DNA from 4 places in the Pantoea sp. E2023-21 genome. Region 3 is predicted to be linked to each of the others. Evidence: predicted binding sites of a transcription regulator. Region 3 holds the regulator's gene; each other region holds the start of a gene.
What was found. Region 3 encodes CRP, which controls carbon source genes, mostly activating them, when cyclic AMP is high. Its sites were predicted from a motif close to ATGTGANNNNNNTCACAT; they were not measured.
Positions count from the first base shown of each region.

Region 1: yrbN (protein YrbN) is a predicted target of CRP. The motif match lies at 2,205-2,222, and genes of this name have one in related genera.
Region 2: cdd (cytidine deaminase) is a predicted target of CRP. The motif match lies at 2,652-2,669, and genes of this name have one in related genera.
Region 4: ACRQ84_RS17170 (nucleoside-specific channel-forming protein Tsx) is a predicted target of CRP. The motif match lies at 2,201-2,218, and genes of this name have one in related genera.

Region 1 covers NZ_CP195344.1:3,796,911-3,801,116, reverse strand. The annotation lists gene ACRQ84_RS17745 (SDR family NAD(P)-dependent oxidoreductase) at 1-131, shown strand, start outside; gene ACRQ84_RS17740 (DEAD/DEAH family ATP-dependent RNA helicase) at 200-2,125, opposite strand; gene yrbN (protein YrbN) at 2,142-2,192, opposite strand; gene nlpI (lipoprotein NlpI) at 2,303-3,187, opposite strand; gene pnp (polyribonucleotide nucleotidyltransferase) at 3,317-4,206, opposite strand, start outside.
Region 2 covers NZ_CP195344.1:1,807,988-1,812,193, reverse strand. The annotation lists gene ACRQ84_RS08580 (NAD-dependent malic enzyme) at 1-1,541, opposite strand, end outside; gene cdd (cytidine deaminase) at 1,702-2,598, opposite strand; gene ACRQ84_RS08570 (CidB/LrgB family autolysis modulator) at 2,723-3,415, opposite strand; gene ACRQ84_RS08565 (CidA/LrgA family protein) at 3,408-3,794, opposite strand; gene metG (methionine--tRNA ligase) at 4,036-4,206, opposite strand, start outside.
Region 3 covers NZ_CP195344.1:2,902,702-2,906,907, reverse strand. The annotation lists gene argD (bifunctional acetylornithine/succinyldiaminopimelate transaminase) at 1-67, shown strand, start outside; gene ACRQ84_RS13710 (YccS/YhfK family putative transporter) at 64-2,142, opposite strand; gene crp (cAMP-activated global transcriptional regulator CRP) at 2,201-2,833, opposite strand; gene ACRQ84_RS13700 (OsmC family protein) at 3,138-3,542, shown strand; gene ACRQ84_RS13695 (phosphoribulokinase) at 3,623-4,206, opposite strand, start outside.
Region 4 covers NZ_CP195344.1:3,675,199-3,679,404, reverse strand. The annotation lists gene ACRQ84_RS17180 (response regulator) at 14-673, shown strand; gene ACRQ84_RS17175 (sensor histidine kinase) at 670-2,028, shown strand; gene ACRQ84_RS17170 (nucleoside-specific channel-forming protein Tsx) at 2,414-3,280, shown strand; gene yjdN (VOC family metalloprotein YjdN) at 3,498-3,929, opposite strand; gene ACRQ84_RS17160 (LysR family transcriptional regulator) at 4,008-4,206, opposite strand, start outside.

The DNA.
Region 1 (4,206 bases), 890 kb from region 3:
AGTTGATTGCGGCAACGCCGCTGGGACGTTTTGGTTTGCCGGAAGATGTAGCACAAGTCGCGCTGTTTCTGGCGTCAGAAGAGTCAGCATACGTGAGCGGTGAACGCGTGCTAATTGCCGGTGGCGTGTAAAATTAACTTTCCACAGGCATAAAAAAAGGGACGCATGAGCGTCCCTTTTTACTTTAAGCGTTTATCGCTTATGCGTCACGACGACGTGGTGCAGCAGCGCCATCTGGACGCGGACCACGACCACTGTCACGGCTGAAGCGTCCGCCTTCACGGCCACCTTCACGACGTTCGGTGAAACGACGTGGAGCGCCTTCGCCACGTGGTGCACCATCACGCGGAGCACCGCTACCACGACGCTCACCGCCGCCAGCAGGACGACGTTCGCTACGCTCGTGTACCGGCGCATCACCCATCAGCTGCATATTCATCGGCTTGTTCAGAATACGCGTACGCGTGAAGTGCTGCAGCACTTCGCCCGGCATGCCTTTCGGCAGCTCGATGGTTGAGTGGGTACCAAACAGCTTGATGTTACCAATGTAACGGCTGCTGATGTCGCCTTCGTTAGCGATCGCGCCAACAATGTGACGAACTTCAACACCATCATCACGGCCCACTTCAATGCGGTACAGCTGCATTTCGCCAACGTCACGACGTTCACGACGTGGACGATCGCCATCGCGGCTCTCACGACTTTCGCGTGGACCGCGAGAATCACGTGAATCGCGGCGCTCACCACGGTCAGGACGATCGCTGAATTCACGACGCGCTGGACGCGGTGCTTCTGGTGGCAGAATCAGTGGACGTTCGCCCTGAGCCATTTTCAGCAGTGCTGCGGCCAGAGTTTCGATATCCAGATCTTCGCCCGGCTGCATTTTGCTCAGCAGTGCGCGATATTGGTCCAGATCGCTGCTTTCCAGCTGCTGCTGTACTTTCGCTGCGAACTTAGCCAGACGACGCTCACCCAGCAGTTCTGCGTTCGGCAGCTCAACTTCTGGAATGGTCAGCTTCATGGTACGTTCGATGTTGCGCAGCAGACGACGCTCGCGGTTCTCAACGAACAGCAACGCACGACCAGCACGACCAGCACGGCCGGTACGACCGATACGGTGAACGTAAGACTCAGCATCCATTGGGATATCAAAGTTTACCACCAGGCTGATACGCTCAACGTCCAGACCACGTGCTGCAACGTCGGTAGCGATCAGGATGTCAAGACGACCATCTTTTAAACGCTCCAGCGTCTGCTCACGCAGTGCCTGGTTCATGTCGCCGTTCAATGCTGCGCTGTTATAACCGCTGCGCTCCAGCGCTTCGGCCACTTCCAGCGTGGCATTTTTGGTGCGCACGAAGATGATGGCTGCATCGAAATCTTCAGCTTCCAGGAAGCGAACCAGCGCGTCAGTTTTACGGCCGTAAGCGGTCCAGTAAGACTGAGAAATGTCTGGGCGCGTAGTCATGCTTGACTGAATGCGCACTTCCTGTGGATCTTTCATGAAACGCTTGGTAATGCGACGAATCGCTTCTGGCATGGTTGCGGAGAACAGCGCGGTCTGATGACCGTCTGGAATCTGCGCCATAATGGTTTCAACGTCTTCGATGAAGCCCATACGCAGCATTTCATCAGCTTCGTCCAGCACCAGACCACGCAGGTTAGACAGATCTAACGTGCCACGCTTCAGGTGATCCAGTAAACGACCTGGCGTACCTACAACAACTTGTGGTCCCTGACGCAGTGCGCGCAGCTGCACGTCATAACGTTGGCCGCCATACAGGGCTACAACGTTAATGCCACGCATGTGTTTAGAGAATTCAGTGACGGCTTCAGCAACCTGTACCGCCAATTCGCGGGTAGGTGCCAGCACCAAAATTTGCGGTGCTTTAACAGTAGGATCAATGTTGTTAAGCAGCGGCAATGAGAATGCCGCGGTTTTACCACTACCGGTCTGCGCCATACCCAACACATCACGGCCAGCCAGCAGGTGAGGAATACACTCAGCCTGGATTGGAGAAGGCTTTACGTAGCCCATACCGTTCAGTGATTCGAGGATGTCGGCGTTCAGGCCAAGGTCAGCAAAAGTGGTTTGAATTTCAGTAGTGGTTTGGATATCAGTCATGTAGTACACGTGCCTCTTAGATTGCGGCGGCCAGTCTACATAACTCGTCGTGAAAACTTTCAGTCATTTTCATCAAAAAGTGTGAACCGGCTCAAATTAGAAGTTTTGACGAACAGAAAAGCCCTCATCTCTGAAGATGATGACTTTACAGATATTCAGGCAATAAAAGTTCGTCAGCTATTGCTGGTCAGATTCTGATAAATCGTCTTGTGTCTGGCCGAGTTGCGCCAGTTCCAACAATGCGTATCGGTGCTCAACAAAGTTATTTACGTTGTTAGCCACCGCCAGTTTGAACAACGCTTTCGCGTCGTCCTTCTCCCCCAGACTTAGGTAGTACTTACCTAAATAGAAGTTGGTTTCACTGAGATGTTCAGCGAGCGAGGTGTTATCCGTTGCGTCCGCCCTGAGACGTTCCATCAATGTTTTTTCACTGATGTCGCCAAGGTAGAACTCGACAATATTCCATCCCCATTGGTCCCGGACCGCTTTGTCATGACGCTGTCTCAGCGTAACTTTTGCCTTGTCGGCATCCATATCGCTTTCAACGAGATAGAGCCAAAGGCTGCGGAAAGGATCGTTAGGATCGTCTTGATAAAACGCCAGCAGATCATCTTGCGCTAACTTGTATCGACCGCCGTAATAGAGGGCGATACCACGGTTTAAATGCGCATAGTTGTAAGTTGGATCAAGCTCAAGTACAGAATCAAACGCTTCATAGGCAGCATCAAAATTGCCTGCCTGCGTTAAGTATATACCAAGATAGTTAAATACCTCTGGCATATCTGGTCTTATAGACAGCGCTTGCGAAAAATCGTTCCGCGCTAATGCCCTCAGACCCAAACTATCATACAACACTCCGCGCTCATATAATAGCTGTGCGCGTTCATCATCGGTCAGGGCACGACTGGCAAGAATTTGTTCCATTCGCGCCAGGATCACCTCTTGCTGCAGTGTGGGCTGCAAAGGTACTGCCAGAACTTCGTTCTTACGCCAATTGGAGTTGCTGCATCCTGCCAGCGTGATAGCTGTCGCAACAAAACACCAGCGCAAAAAAGGCTTCATTTCCCACTCCCGAATACAAACATTGGGACGACCATCCTGTCATCCTCCTGCTGTGCACAAGGATTCCCGCCCTCGCGATGATCTAAACACCACTCCCCGCCAGGCAGGGAGTGGTTAATCGGTAAACGCTTACTCGGCGTCAGATGCATCAGATACAGCGGTAGCAACTTCTTCCGCTGGTTTCTGCTCTGTCGCTTCTTTGATGCTCAGGCGTACACGGCCCTGACGGTCCACTTCCATAACTTTCACTGGAACTTCCTGGCCCATCTGCAGATAGTCGGTCACTTTCTCTACGCGCTTGTCTGCGATCTGAGAGATGTGAACCAAACCTTCTTTACCGCCGCCGATTGCCACGAAGGCACCGAAATCAACGATACGTGTCACTTTACCCGAGTAAACGCGGCCAACTTCGATCTCAGCAGTGATCTCTTCGATACGACGAATGGCTTCTTTAGCTTTCAGGCTATCAGTTGCAGCGATCTTCACGGTGCCGTCATCTTCGATTTCGATGGTGGTGCCGGTTTCTTCAGTCAGTGCACGGATTACCGAGCCGCCTTTACCGATGACATCTTTGATCTTGTCTGAACTGATTTTAATGGTGTAAATACGCGGCGCGAACTCAGAAATTTCCTGACGCGGCGTGCTGATTGCCTGTTCCATCACGCTCAGGATGTGCAGACGCGCACCTTTCGCTTGATTCAGAGCAACCTGCATGATTTCGCGGGTGATGCCTTCGATTTTGATATCCATCTGCAGCGCAGTGATACCGTCGCGGCTACCAGCTACTTTGAAGTCCATGTCGCCGAGGTGATCTTCATCACCGAGGATGTCAGACAGAACCACAAAGTTGTCAGCTTCTTTAACCAGACCCATCGCAATACCGGCAACGGCTGCTTTGATCGGTACGCCAGCGTCCATCAGTGCCAGAGAAGCACCACATACGGAAGCCATTGAAGAAGAACCGTTAGATTCGGTGATTTCTGAAACCACACGAACGGTGTATGGGAAATCAGCTTGCT
Region 2 (4,206 bases), 1.1 Mb from region 3:
TCTTTGATTTCCGGCAGAACCGGGCCTTCGCCATCGTTCACCAGCGGTGAGCAGTCGGCCAGGGCACGGCTAGCCGTCATCAGCATCGAATCTGTTACGCGACTCGCGCCTGCAGCGATGACACCCAAACCAATGCCAGGGAAGATATACGAGTTGTTGCACTGGGCGATCGGATAGGTTTTCCCCTTCCAGGTCACCGGCGAGAACGGGCTGCCGGTGGCAACCAGCGCGGCGCCATCGGTCCAGGCGATGATATCGGCTGGCGTCGCTTCAACACGTGAAGTCGGGTTCGACAGCGGCATAACGATTGGACGCTTGGTGTGCTTGTGCATCTCGCGAATAATCTCTTCGGTGAACAGGCCAGGTTGACCTGATACGCCAATCAGAATATCAGGCTTGGCGTTGCGCACCACGTCGAGCAGAGAAATTGAGTCGCTACTGGTGTCCCATTCTTTTAAGTTTTCGCTCTTCTGCACCAGCTTGCTCTGGAAATTGAGCAGGTTCGGCAGTTTGTCGGTCAGCAGACCAAATCGGTCCACCATCATCACGCGGCCACGCGCTTCATCATCGCTCAACCCTTCCGACTTCATCTGCGCGATGATCTGCTCGGCGATACCGCAACCGGCAGAACCGGCACCGAGGAACACCACTTTCTGTTCGCACAGGCGGCTGCCGGCGGCGCGGCTAGCGGCGATCAGGGTGCCGACGGTCACCGCGGCGGTGCCTTGAATATCATCATTGAAGCAGCAAATCTCATCGCGATAACGTTCCAGCAGCGGCATGGCGTTTTTCTGCGCGAAGTCCTCGAACTGCAACAGCACGTTCGGCCAGCGACGGTTCACTGCCTGGATGAACTCGTTAACGAACGCTTCGTACTCTTCGCCGGTAATACGCGGATGACGCCAGCCCATGTAGAGCGGGTCGTTCAGCAGCTGCTGGTTGTTAGTGCCGACATCCAGCACCACGGGCAGGGTGTAAGCCGGGCTGATGCCACCACACGCGGTATACAACGACAGTTTACCGATTGGGATGCCCATGCCACCGATACCTAAGTCGCCGAGGCCAAGAATACGCTCGCCATCGGTAACTACGATCACTTTCACATTCTGCTTGGTGGCGTTCTGCAGCATGTCTTCAATGCGGTCGCGGTTGTTGTAAGAGATGAACACGCCGCGCGCGCGACGGTAGATTTCTGAGAAGTGTTCACACGCCGCGCCAACTGTTGGGGTATAGATGATCGGCATCATCTCTTCCAGATGATTGTCGAGCAGGCGGTAGAACAGGGTTTCGTTGGTATCCTGGATGTTGCGCAGATAGACATGCTTGTCGTTATTGTTTTTGAAATCCAGGAACTGGCGCCAGGCACGTTCGGCCTGCTCTTCAATGGTCTCTACCGCTTCCGGTAACAGGCCGTTGAGGTTGAATTCGTTACGTTCTTCGAGGGTGAAGGCGCTGCCTTTATTCAACAGCGGAAATTCCAGCAGGATCGGACCCGCATAAGGAATATACAGCGGGCGTTTACTTTCGTAGTCGAGTTCCATGCAGTGCTTGCTCCGGTTGCAGTGTTTTCTGACGTATCGCCGGGAAAAGGTAACGCCAGTCCATCTTGAAGTGAAGAGGTTCTGGCGCCCGATCCTATGAAAATTCCTGCAGATGTACAGCTTTTGTTAACAGAAGGTCACAAAAGCGGTAAAAGGATCACTAAACTGATGTTTTCGAAACTAAAGTAAGTGAGAAATCCTCACATCCCAACGCGGCAAGCGTAGCGCGCGTGGCATCCAGCTGACTCAGCGTACTGCCATGACATTCCGCCAAAACCGCTTGCTGAATAGTGTCCAGCGCTTCGTTGCTCATGTTCATCAAAATCAGTGCGGCTTGTAACGGTGGCAAGCTTGGGTTGAAGGCGGCGTTCTCTGCATAGCGACCGGTAAAGATGCTGCCGCTTTGGCTGCGCAGCGCCACGCCGCTGTAACTTTGACTATAAGGTGCGTGACTGTGATTGGCGGCGGCAATGGCGGCCTGTTGCAACGCATCGCCTTCAACAGCAAAACCATGATCGACCGGCGTCAGCAAGCGCTCGGTAATATTCAAATCGGCTGGACCAAACGCATCCGGCAGATAGTCGACCAGCGTGCTAACGGCGCGTCCCGGCAGGCTGATGCGAATCGCCGTGCCGCTGTTCAGCTCGTTCATAAACTGACGGCAATGTCCGCACGGCGTGTAGTTGACGGTAATCGCCGCCAGTTTCTCTTCTCCGCGCAACCATGCATGGGTAATGGCACTTTGCTCAGCATGGACCGTCTGCTGCAGCGGCGTGTGCAGGAACTCCATGTTGGCGCCGAAGTACCAATGGCCGCTGACGCCGCGCGAAATCGCGCCGACATTAAAATGCGATACGGTTGCCACCGCGCAGCTTGCCGCCAGCGGCAGCAGTTCCAACGCCAGCGCATCATCATCCAGACCGGTAAGCTGTTTCAGTTGTGCGACATCCTGCGGACGCAACATGCCGTGGAAATCCGGCGCATCCATCAGCGGCTGAATCGCCGCTTGCAGCGCGGCGGGCAGGGCGGAAAAAGCAGTAAGGAATCGTGAATGCATGATGTGATGGCCTCAGTTACGCGTTAGCGGCGATGCGCCGCCTGACGTTTTATATGTGATCCAAGTCGCTCTGACAATGTAAGCTGATTGGGTTGTTTCAACTTTGCGAGATCTCTCGCAAGTTTCAGCCCCACCAATGCATTAACAGTGGAAAAAGGAACGGTGCCAGCAACGAGGTGATGATGCCGCAAATGACCAGAGCCAGTGAGCTGAATGCGCCTTCCTGATAATCGATCTCGGCTGCGCGCGCGGTGCCTAATGCGTGTGAGGCATTGCCAATCGCCAATCCGCGCGAAGATTTGTTATTCACCTTAAACAGATTGAGCAGCATATGGCCGAACACTGCGCCCAGCACGCCAGCGATTAACACGCAGATGGCGCTGATGGCGGGAATACCGTGTAGCGATGCGGAGACTGCCATCGCAATCGGCGTAGTGACGGATTTCGGCATAATGGTGGCGGCGATTTCCGGCGTTGCCCCCATCCACAGCGCTATCGCGGTGCCCGACACCATCGCCGTGATGCTGCCGATGAAACAGACGCTGATGATGGTTTTCCAGCGCGCGCGAATCTGATGCATCTGCTCGTACAGCGGCAATGCCAGCGCGACAACCGCCGGTTGCAGCAACTGATTGAGCAGGCTGCTGCCAGCAAAATAGCGCGTATAAGGCAGGTTGGTTAGCAGCAAAATGGGGATGACAATTGCCATCGCCACCAGCAATGGATTGACGATGGAGATATTGATTTTTGCCGCCAGTTTACGCGCCAGGAAATAGGCGAACACGGTCAACGGCAGCGACCACCAGGCATCAATCATGCGGTTTTTCCTCCCGCGGGCGCTGTAATCTTTCCGCACTGAGACCGACAATCAGCAGCACCATAAAGGTACTGACAATGCAGGACACCACAATCGGCCCGAACTGGGCGGTGAGAATATCGGTATAGCTCGTCACGCCGACGCTGATCGGAACAAACAGCAGCGCCATATAGCGAATCAGCAAATGGCATCCAGGTTTCACCCATTCAACCGGCATAATATGCAGCGCCAGCAGCAGGAACAGCAGCAGCATGCCGATGATGCTGCCGGGAATCGTAATCGGAAGCAGGGAAGATATCCCTATACCGGTGTACAGCGCCGCATAAATAATGGCGAAGGCGCGTACATAGCGCCAACAAGCAGAGAGAACGGCAGGCATGTCAGGCTCCTGTTTTCGTAGCGCTTTATCATACGCATTAAGCCAATAGCGTGCTAGCGATCACAAGAATGTCTAACCTGGTCGCCATGAATGGCGACCCTACATGTATTTCGCTGGATTTTCGTAGGGTGCGCATTCATGCGCACCTTGCTTAAGTGAGCGGCATTACGCCCTAAATGGCGACCCTACAATGCGCCGGATCCATGGGCATAAAAAAGCCGCCCTCAGGCGGCTTGTTAGCTTACTTAACCGGCATACCCGGCACTGCGCCGCTATCAACGGACAGCACAAACAGGTCTTTACCGCCCGGCCCCGCTGACAGCACCATGCCTTCTGAAATACCGAAGCGCATTTTACGCGGCGCGAGGTTAGCAACGATGATGGTCATCTTGCCGACCAGCACGGATGGATC
Region 3 (4,206 bases):
ACCTACCGATATCGCCGAAGGCATGACGCGTTTCGCCCGCGCGATTGAAAAGGTACTGGCCGCTTAATCCGCTTTAGGACGTAACACCTTGAGCCAGCGACCATGATGCGGTCGCTGGCTCCACGCCAGTGAAGAGATGGTGTGCATGACGTTAAGGTGCTGCAAGATCCGCTTCACATGCTGTTCGACAATCGTCACCGGCCCTTCATTAAGATTCTCCGGCGCCTCCAGAATATTACTGTCGTTGCCCGGCCCGTCATATGCCAGCCGCTGCTGACAACGCTGCAGCGCGATTTCACAGGATTGCAGATAACGTTCTGCCAGCTTCGCCGTCAACATGGTGTGTTCGCGCGCCAGGATCGTCATGGCGTTAATATGCTCGACAATGAACTGACTGTGCGTTACCCACATGCGCATATCTTTTAGATATTGCAGGTTAAAGCCCGGCTCGCTCGATGCCTGGTTCAATGAGTTGAACAGCGCATTGTGCGCCTGATTAACCTTCATGCGCTGATAAGCCAGTTTCTCGGGCGACTGTTCCGGTCCCAGCAACAGTCGCAAGGCATCCTGATACGCTTCCAGCGCATCGTGTGCGTTCTTGCGCAGCAGCCCGCTTTGCCACTGCGGCCACAACCAAATCATCCCGGCGAAGGCAATCAAACAGCCCATCAGGGTATCCATCATGCGTGGCAGTAAAAATTGCGCGCCGTTAAGTGACAGCAGCTGCAGCGAATACACTGCGGTGACGGTGAAGCCAATCATCGACCAGCCATAATATTTCCGCGTGATCAGATAACTTGCCAGCGTGATCCCCAGCATAAACAGCAGCGTGATCGATTCCGGCACCGCCAGCTGTAGCGAGGCGGCAGCGATCAGCAAACCCGCAAAGGTGCCCAGCGCACGGTGCTGAATACGCACGCGTGTCGCGCTGTAGCCGTTCTGGCTGACGAACATGATGGTCATCAGAATCCAGTAAGGTTTGGGAATGTTGAAGAACAGCGCCAACGCGCTGCCAAACATCAGCATCACGGCGAAACGAGCGGCGGTGCGTAACGCGGAAGATTTGAACGACAGATAACTGCGCAACGCCGGCAACAGCGGCAAACGGCGCTGGCGATCGGCCATCAGGTCACGTGTGTAGAGTGGCTTCTGCGTGCGCAACACGCGGGCGATGCGACTGAAGTGATACAGGCAGAAGTTGCCGACCGGATTATCCGGATGCTGGCGCGCAATTTTCTCCAGCGCGCCGAGCTGTTTCTCCATGTGAAAACGATCGGGTAATTGATGGTAGAGGATCGCATCGGCCAGCACGCGCAGCCGGGCTGAGATGATTTTGGCGTTCCAGCGAATCACCGCTTCGGCGTGGCTCTCCTCCACGAGCTTTTGCACCTCTTCGGGCTGATGCAAACTCACCGAGATGTGTTCCTGTAAATCCAGCGCCACCTGAAAAGCGCGTGTCAGACGTTTGTGGCTGTTATCACGGCTGGCCGACAACATGTGCATTTGCTGGTAGCAGGTCGTGATGAGATCGACCGCCTTTTGCTGGCGTGCCAGCAGGGGGGGCAGCGCTTTTTCCGGATCGGTCAACTGCGTCAGTAAGGTGTATTTGGCATCGCAATAATCGGCCAGCTCACGGAACAGCAGGCTAAGCGATTCGCGCATCGGCTGCTCTTTCCACAGCCAGAACCAGAACCAGTTGAACAAGCCGTACCACAGCGTGCCGCCTATGTAGAGCAGCGGCGGCACCCACATCGGCATGCGTCCCACTAAACTGAGCGTAAAGATGGCGGCGATTAACGTCGCGGGGAGCAGGCGCGCATGCAGTGGGCCGATTTCACCGGTCACGCCAATCAGCAGCGGCAGCGCCAGCAAAATCAGCGGCAGCGGAATTTGGTACGCGGTGAGGATTTGCATCAGGAAACTGCCGGTGGCAAACAGCGAACCCCCTACAATCAGGCGTTTGAAGAAGCGTTTGTGCGGCGTATCCAGCCCCGCCATATTGCAACAGGCAGGCACTAACGAGAACAGCAGACCTTTTTGCAGATCGCCAAACAGCCAGCCGAGAGCCACAGGCAGGCACAGCACCAGCGTTTGCCGCAGCGCATAGTTAACTTCAGGATGATAGATGATTCGGCGCCACATCAGCTCATCGCAAATAGAAACGGCGCGATGTTGCCATCACGCCGTGGGTGAGAAGAAATTAGCGGGTGCCGTAAACGACGATGGTTTTACCGTGTGCGGAGATCAGATTCTGATCTTCCAGCATTTTCAGGATACGACCCACGGTTTCGCGTGAGCAGCCCACGATCTGACCAATCTCCTGACGGGTGATTTTGATTTGCATCCCGTCCGGGTGAGTCATCGCATCTGGCTGTTTGGCCAGATTTAGCAGCGTTTGCGCGATACGTCCGGTCACATCGAGGAAGGCAAGGTTGCCCACTTTCTCAGATGTCACTTGCAGACGACGCGCCATTTGCGACGAAAGTCGCATTAAAATATCCGGGTTTACCTGAATCAGCTGACGGAATTTTTTGTATGAAATTTCAGCCACTTCGCAGGCAGACTTCGCACGCACCCAAGCACTGCGTTCCTGGCCTTCTTCGAAAAGACCGAGTTCGCCGATAAAATCTCCCTGATTGAGATAGGAGAGAATCATCTCTTTGCCTTCTTCATCTTTAATCAGTACCGCTACGGAACCTTTCACGATGTAGTACAGCGTTTCCGCTTTCTCACCCTGATGGATGAGCGTGCTTTTGGATGGATATTTGTGAATATGGCAATGGGACAGGAACCATTCGAGTGTAGGGTCTGTTTGCGGTTTGCCGAGAACCATTCGCTATTATCCTCTGTTGTAATCGTGCCCAAAATACAGGGGGCATTTTTCCCTGTCAGGCGGTTTAATCGTCGAGCGTTTCCAGTAAAGGAAAAATTATTCCGGGTGGACTCTTAAGCTACGCTTTTGATTCTTCCCGCCTTCGTCTGTAATGACGAAAATATTTTCAGCACTGTTTGTAGCACAGCTTTAGCGAGCTGTCTTGTGTTGTCTCGCTTCAGCAGAAGGGGGATTACTCTGGATTGCTGTTTGTCAGGTGAAAGCGTACTCTGGCGGCAAAACCGCCTCTTCAGGAGAAAGAATAATGCAGGCACGAGTGAAATGGGTGGAAGGTTTGACCTTTCTCGGAGAATCCTCATCCGGCCATCAGGTATTAATGGACGGTAATTCCGGTGATAAAGCGCCAAGTCCAATGGAGATGGTGCTGATGGCGGCGGGCGGTTGTAGCGCTATTGATGTGGTGTCGATCCTGCAAAAAGGGCGCAGCGATGTCGCCGATTGCGAAGTGAAACTCACTTCAGAACGTCGCGAAGAAGCGCCACGTATTTTTACCCGCATCAATCTGCACTTCATCGTCAGCGGCAAAGCGTTAAGCGACAAGGCGGTTTCACGCGCGGTTGATTTGTCAGCGGAAAAATATTGCTCGGTGGCGATCATGCTGGGCAAAGGCGTGGAAATTACGCATAGCTACGAAGTGATCGCGCTTTAATGCTGGCAGGTGCGCATTAATGCGCACCCTACAAAACGCTCTCATTTCGTAGGGTCGCCATTCATGGCGACCAATGACACTCACTCAATCCGCTTCCCTTCAATGAGTCGCTGCACCAGCGGTAGCATAATCAGCTCCATCGCCAGTCCCATTTTTCCGCCCGGCACCACCAGCGTATTGATGTGGGAGATAAACGATCCCTGAATCATCGACAGGAGATAGGGGAACGCGATGCCTTCCAGACCGCGGAAATGAATCACTACGAAACTTTCGTCGAGCGACGGAATTTCGCGTGCCGCAAATGGGTTGGACGTATCAACGGTTGGCACACGCTGGAAGTTAATGTGGGTGCGTGAGAACTGTGGCGTGATGAAGTTGATGTAATCCTCCATTGAACGCACCACCGAATCCATCACCGCCTCACGCGAATGACCGCGCTCGCCCGTGTCGCGCACCAGCTTCTGAATCCACTCAAGATTAACAATCGGGACTACGCCAACCAGCAAATCGACATGCTCTGCGACATTTTGCTGCTGCGTGACCACGCCGCCGTGCAAGCCTTCATAGAACAGCACATCAGTGTTCTCCGGCAGCGGTTGCCAGGGGGTGAAAGTGCCCGGCACCTGATTCCACGGCACGGCTTCGTCGTAAGTGTGCAAATATT
Region 4 (4,206 bases), 770 kb from region 3:
GTTGGAGGGCATCATGCGTGTGCTGCTGGTAGAAGATGACGAAATGATTGGCGCGAACCTGCAGCAAGCGCTGGAAGCGGCGGGTTGGTCGGTGGATTGGGTACGTGATGGCGTGTTTGCCAGTAATGCCTGGGCGGAAGGCGGTTATACCTGCGTGTTGCTGGATCTCGGCTTGCCGCGTGAAGATGGCCTGCAGGTGCTGCGTCGCGCACGCACGCGCGGCGACATGACGCCGGTGCTGGTGCTCACCGCCCGCGATACCGTGCAGCAACGTATTCAGGGATTGGACAGCGGCGCGGATGACTATTTGCTGAAACCCTTTGATCTGCAAGAGGTACTGGCACGCATGCGAGCTATAACCCGACGTCGCCACGGTGCGGCGGATTCCCTGTTGGGCAGCGGCGATGTGCAGATCGACATCATGACGCGTGAAGTCTTGTACAAAGGCCAACGCGAGCAGCTTACCGCGCGCGAATATGCCCTGCTCTACGCCTTGCTGGAGCGACCGGGCGCCATTCTTTCACGTGAACAGTTAGAAAACCGCATTTACGGCTGGGGCGAAGAAGTCAGCAGCAACGCGGTTGATGTGCTGATTCACGGTATGCGCCGTAAACTGGATAACGAAGTGATTCGCAACGTACGCGGGCTCGGCTGGCGGGTTCCGGCAATATGAAACCTTTCACCTTTATGCGCTCACTGCGTAACAAACTGCTCACCACGCTGGTGATTCTGCATCTGGCCATGATTGGCGGTGTAACCTGGTATTTCTATCATTGCTACGGCGATATGATGGGCACCATGAAGGACGACCAGCTCGCTAAGATTGCCGATGCGTGGGCCACCAGCCAGCGTATGCCCGCCCTGATGCCGATGGTGATGCATGCCGAAAAATTAAAAAGCACCTACATTGTCCAGTTATGGGATACCAATAATAAACTGCGCGCCAGCTCGTGGCCTGATTTACACGCGCCGCTGCAAATGAAAAAAGGCTGGCACGATCTCAAGGTCGGTGACTGCGGAGATGACTGCGAATGGCGCGTATACACGCGTCCCGGCGAGCTGGGCAGTGAGATCGGGAATATTCAGGTCCTGCACAACATCGGCTACATGAAAAGCCTGATGCTAAAACGGGCGCTGTCGGCCATCATTCCGTTGATGCTCATGATGCCGCTCTCACTGCTGGTCATATGGCTGGTGGTGCGTGCCATTACGCGCGATTTACGCGTGGCTTCACGTCATATCGCTGCGCAGGAAACACTGCATCCGCATACGGTTTCTCCCGATGGCTTGCCGGATGAAGTGCTGCCGCTGGTGGCGGCTTACAACGCTTTGCTGGATAAACTGCGCGCGGCCTGGTCATCACAGCGTCAGTTCCTTGAGGATGCGGCGCACGAACTGCGCACGCCGGTCACCGCAGTAACCTTGCAGCTGGAGAACCTGCGGCAACATATTCAACCCGGTGAAGCCAGCCGCCAGTTCGATCAGCTGGAAGCGGGCGTTACGCGTACGCGCCATCTGGTGACGCAGCTACTGAATATCTCACGTCAGGAAGATCAATCGGTGGTCGCCACGGTGGAAAGCATCGAGCTGGACGATCTGCTGAAAGAGAGCATTGAGCAGCTGATGGTGGTGGCGGATAAGCGCGGTATTGATATCGGTTTCAACGGCACGACGCACTATCGTCTGCACGCCAGCCGCTCCGATCTGCGCAGCCTGTTCGATAACCTTATCGGCAATGCGATGCTGCATACACCGGAAGGCAGTCTGGTGGATGTGCTGCTGCATCGCGTCGGCAATCATACCGTGGTGGATATCGTGGATAACGGGCCCGGCATGGCAGAATCCTTTATTGAGCGCGCCTTCGACCGCTTTACTCGTTCGCCGGATGTTCAGGCGCAAGGCAGCGGTTTAGGGTTGTCGATAGTGCGCAGCGTGGCGCAGAAACATCAGATGCAGGTTGCGCTGTCGAACCGCCATGATCCACAAGGTCAGATTGCTGGCCTGCAGGTGCGCGTGACCTTGCCATAACTCACACCGTGCCGTTGCGGCGCAATTTATTGCGCCTTATTGCAGCGAAACGGTGCTCATCAAAAGGGCGCGCGATAAATCGCGCCGCTACATCCTTTTCCCACATCTAACACGTTTCCAGCTGTACGCGACACGTAAACGGTTGCGGGGTTCCGTTCGCCACACGACATTTATGTGATAACGATCACATTTCCAGTGAATCAAACTGCAACACTTTTTGACAAACGTGACCAAAATCTATTTTCTATGCCTCTGTTACAGGCACATTACGCAAACTTGAAAATCTGGCGCTGCAGACCGGATACGACAACACACTGCCCATCCCTGGGATCGATTTCACCCGATCGCGGCGTCAGCCCGGCGATCACAAGCATGTGGTAAAATAATGAAATATAAATCGTTGATAGCAGGCGCTTTATTGGCCAGTGGCTTAACTGGTACAGCACAAGCGGCAGAAAGCGATCCGCAATACGTTTCTGATTGGTGGCATCAGAGCGTTAACGTGGTGGGCAGTTACCACACCCGTTTTGGACCTCAGTTCAATAACGACGTGTACCTCGAATATGAAGCCTTTGCCAAAAAGGATTGGTTCGATTTCTACGGCTACCTCGATCTCACCAACTTCTTCGGCGTGGGCAACAGCAACGCTAACGGCGTGTTCGACCACGGTTCGCCGATGTTCATGGAAATTGAGCCACGTTTCTCTATCGATAAGCTGACCGGCACCGATCTCTCTTTTGGTCCGTTTAAAGAGTGGTATTTCGCCAACAACTACATCTATGACATGGGTCGCAACAGCGATAACCGTCAGAACACCTGGTACATGGGTCTTGGCACCGACATCGATACGCACAGCGATATCGGCCTGTCGCTGAACGTTTACGCTAAATACCAGTGGGAAAACTACGGTGCGGCGAACGAGAACAGCTGGGATGGTTATCGCTTCAAGGTGAAATACTTTGTACCGATTACCGACCTGTGGGGCGGCAAGCTGAGCTACATCGGCTTCACCAACTTCGACTGGGGTTCGGATCTGCGTGACAAGTCAGATCGTTCACGCACCAGCAACTCGATTGCGTCCAGCCACATACTGTCGCTGAACTATGATCACTGGCATGTTTCCACCGTGGCGCGTTACTTCCACAACGGCGGCCAATGGGCTGACGGCCAGGAGCTGAACTTCGGCAAAGGTCCATTTGAAGTGAAATCAACCGGCTGGGGTTACTACCTGGTGGTGGGTTACAACTTCTAATCGAGTAAAACGGTCGCTATTAGAGGATGCGGTTGGTTAAACGGTCGCCATGAGAGTGTGCGATTGGTTAAACGGTCGCCATTAGAGGGTGCGGTTGGTTAAACGGTCGCCATTAATGGCGACCCTACAATGTAGGGTGCGCATTTATGCGCACCGTTTTAAGGTCGGTGAAGAAAGCCAATGCATTTACGCGCACCTTGTCGCAAATCGTACCCTCTTAACTCTGCGGTTTATACGCATTCACCATCCACGGCACGCCGAACTTATCGGTTAGCATGCCAAAGCCATTGGCCCAGAACGTGGGTGCCCAGCTTTTTGTCACTTCACCGCCCGCCGACAACGCATCAAACCAACGCTTCCCTTGCGCTTCATCCGGCGTCGATAAACTCACAGCAAAACCGCCATACGCCGCCTGTGGCGCGCCGTCACTTAGCATAATTTCGCCCTGCCCGATGCGCAGATGGGCATGCATGATCTGCTCCGGCGAAAAGTGCACACCCGAGAGGCAACCTTCATCTTCCACCGGCGTCTCATCCGGCATGTCGCCATAGGTCATCTTAAACAGTAGCTCGCCGTCGGTGGCAGCAAGATAGAAAGCAATCGCCTCTTCACAGCGGCCGCTGTAGAACACATACGGGGTAACTTGCATGGTCTGTACTCCAAAAAGGGAACGCCAGTTGCAAGTGTAGTGTGCATTATTTATACCGTTGCGAGCCGGGCCGCACTCTTACCTTTGCTGACAATAGCGACGGAACAGTTGCGCCATATAGGCGCTCATCGGCGTCAGCGCGGTGTCTTTGCGTTGAATTAAATAGAACGTGGCTTTCGGCAGCGGTTCATCAAGTTCGAGAGAAATTAGCTGGCCGCCGTGCGTGGGGTCTTCAATCACGTCGCGCGAAATAATGCTGACAAAATCGCTCCGCGCC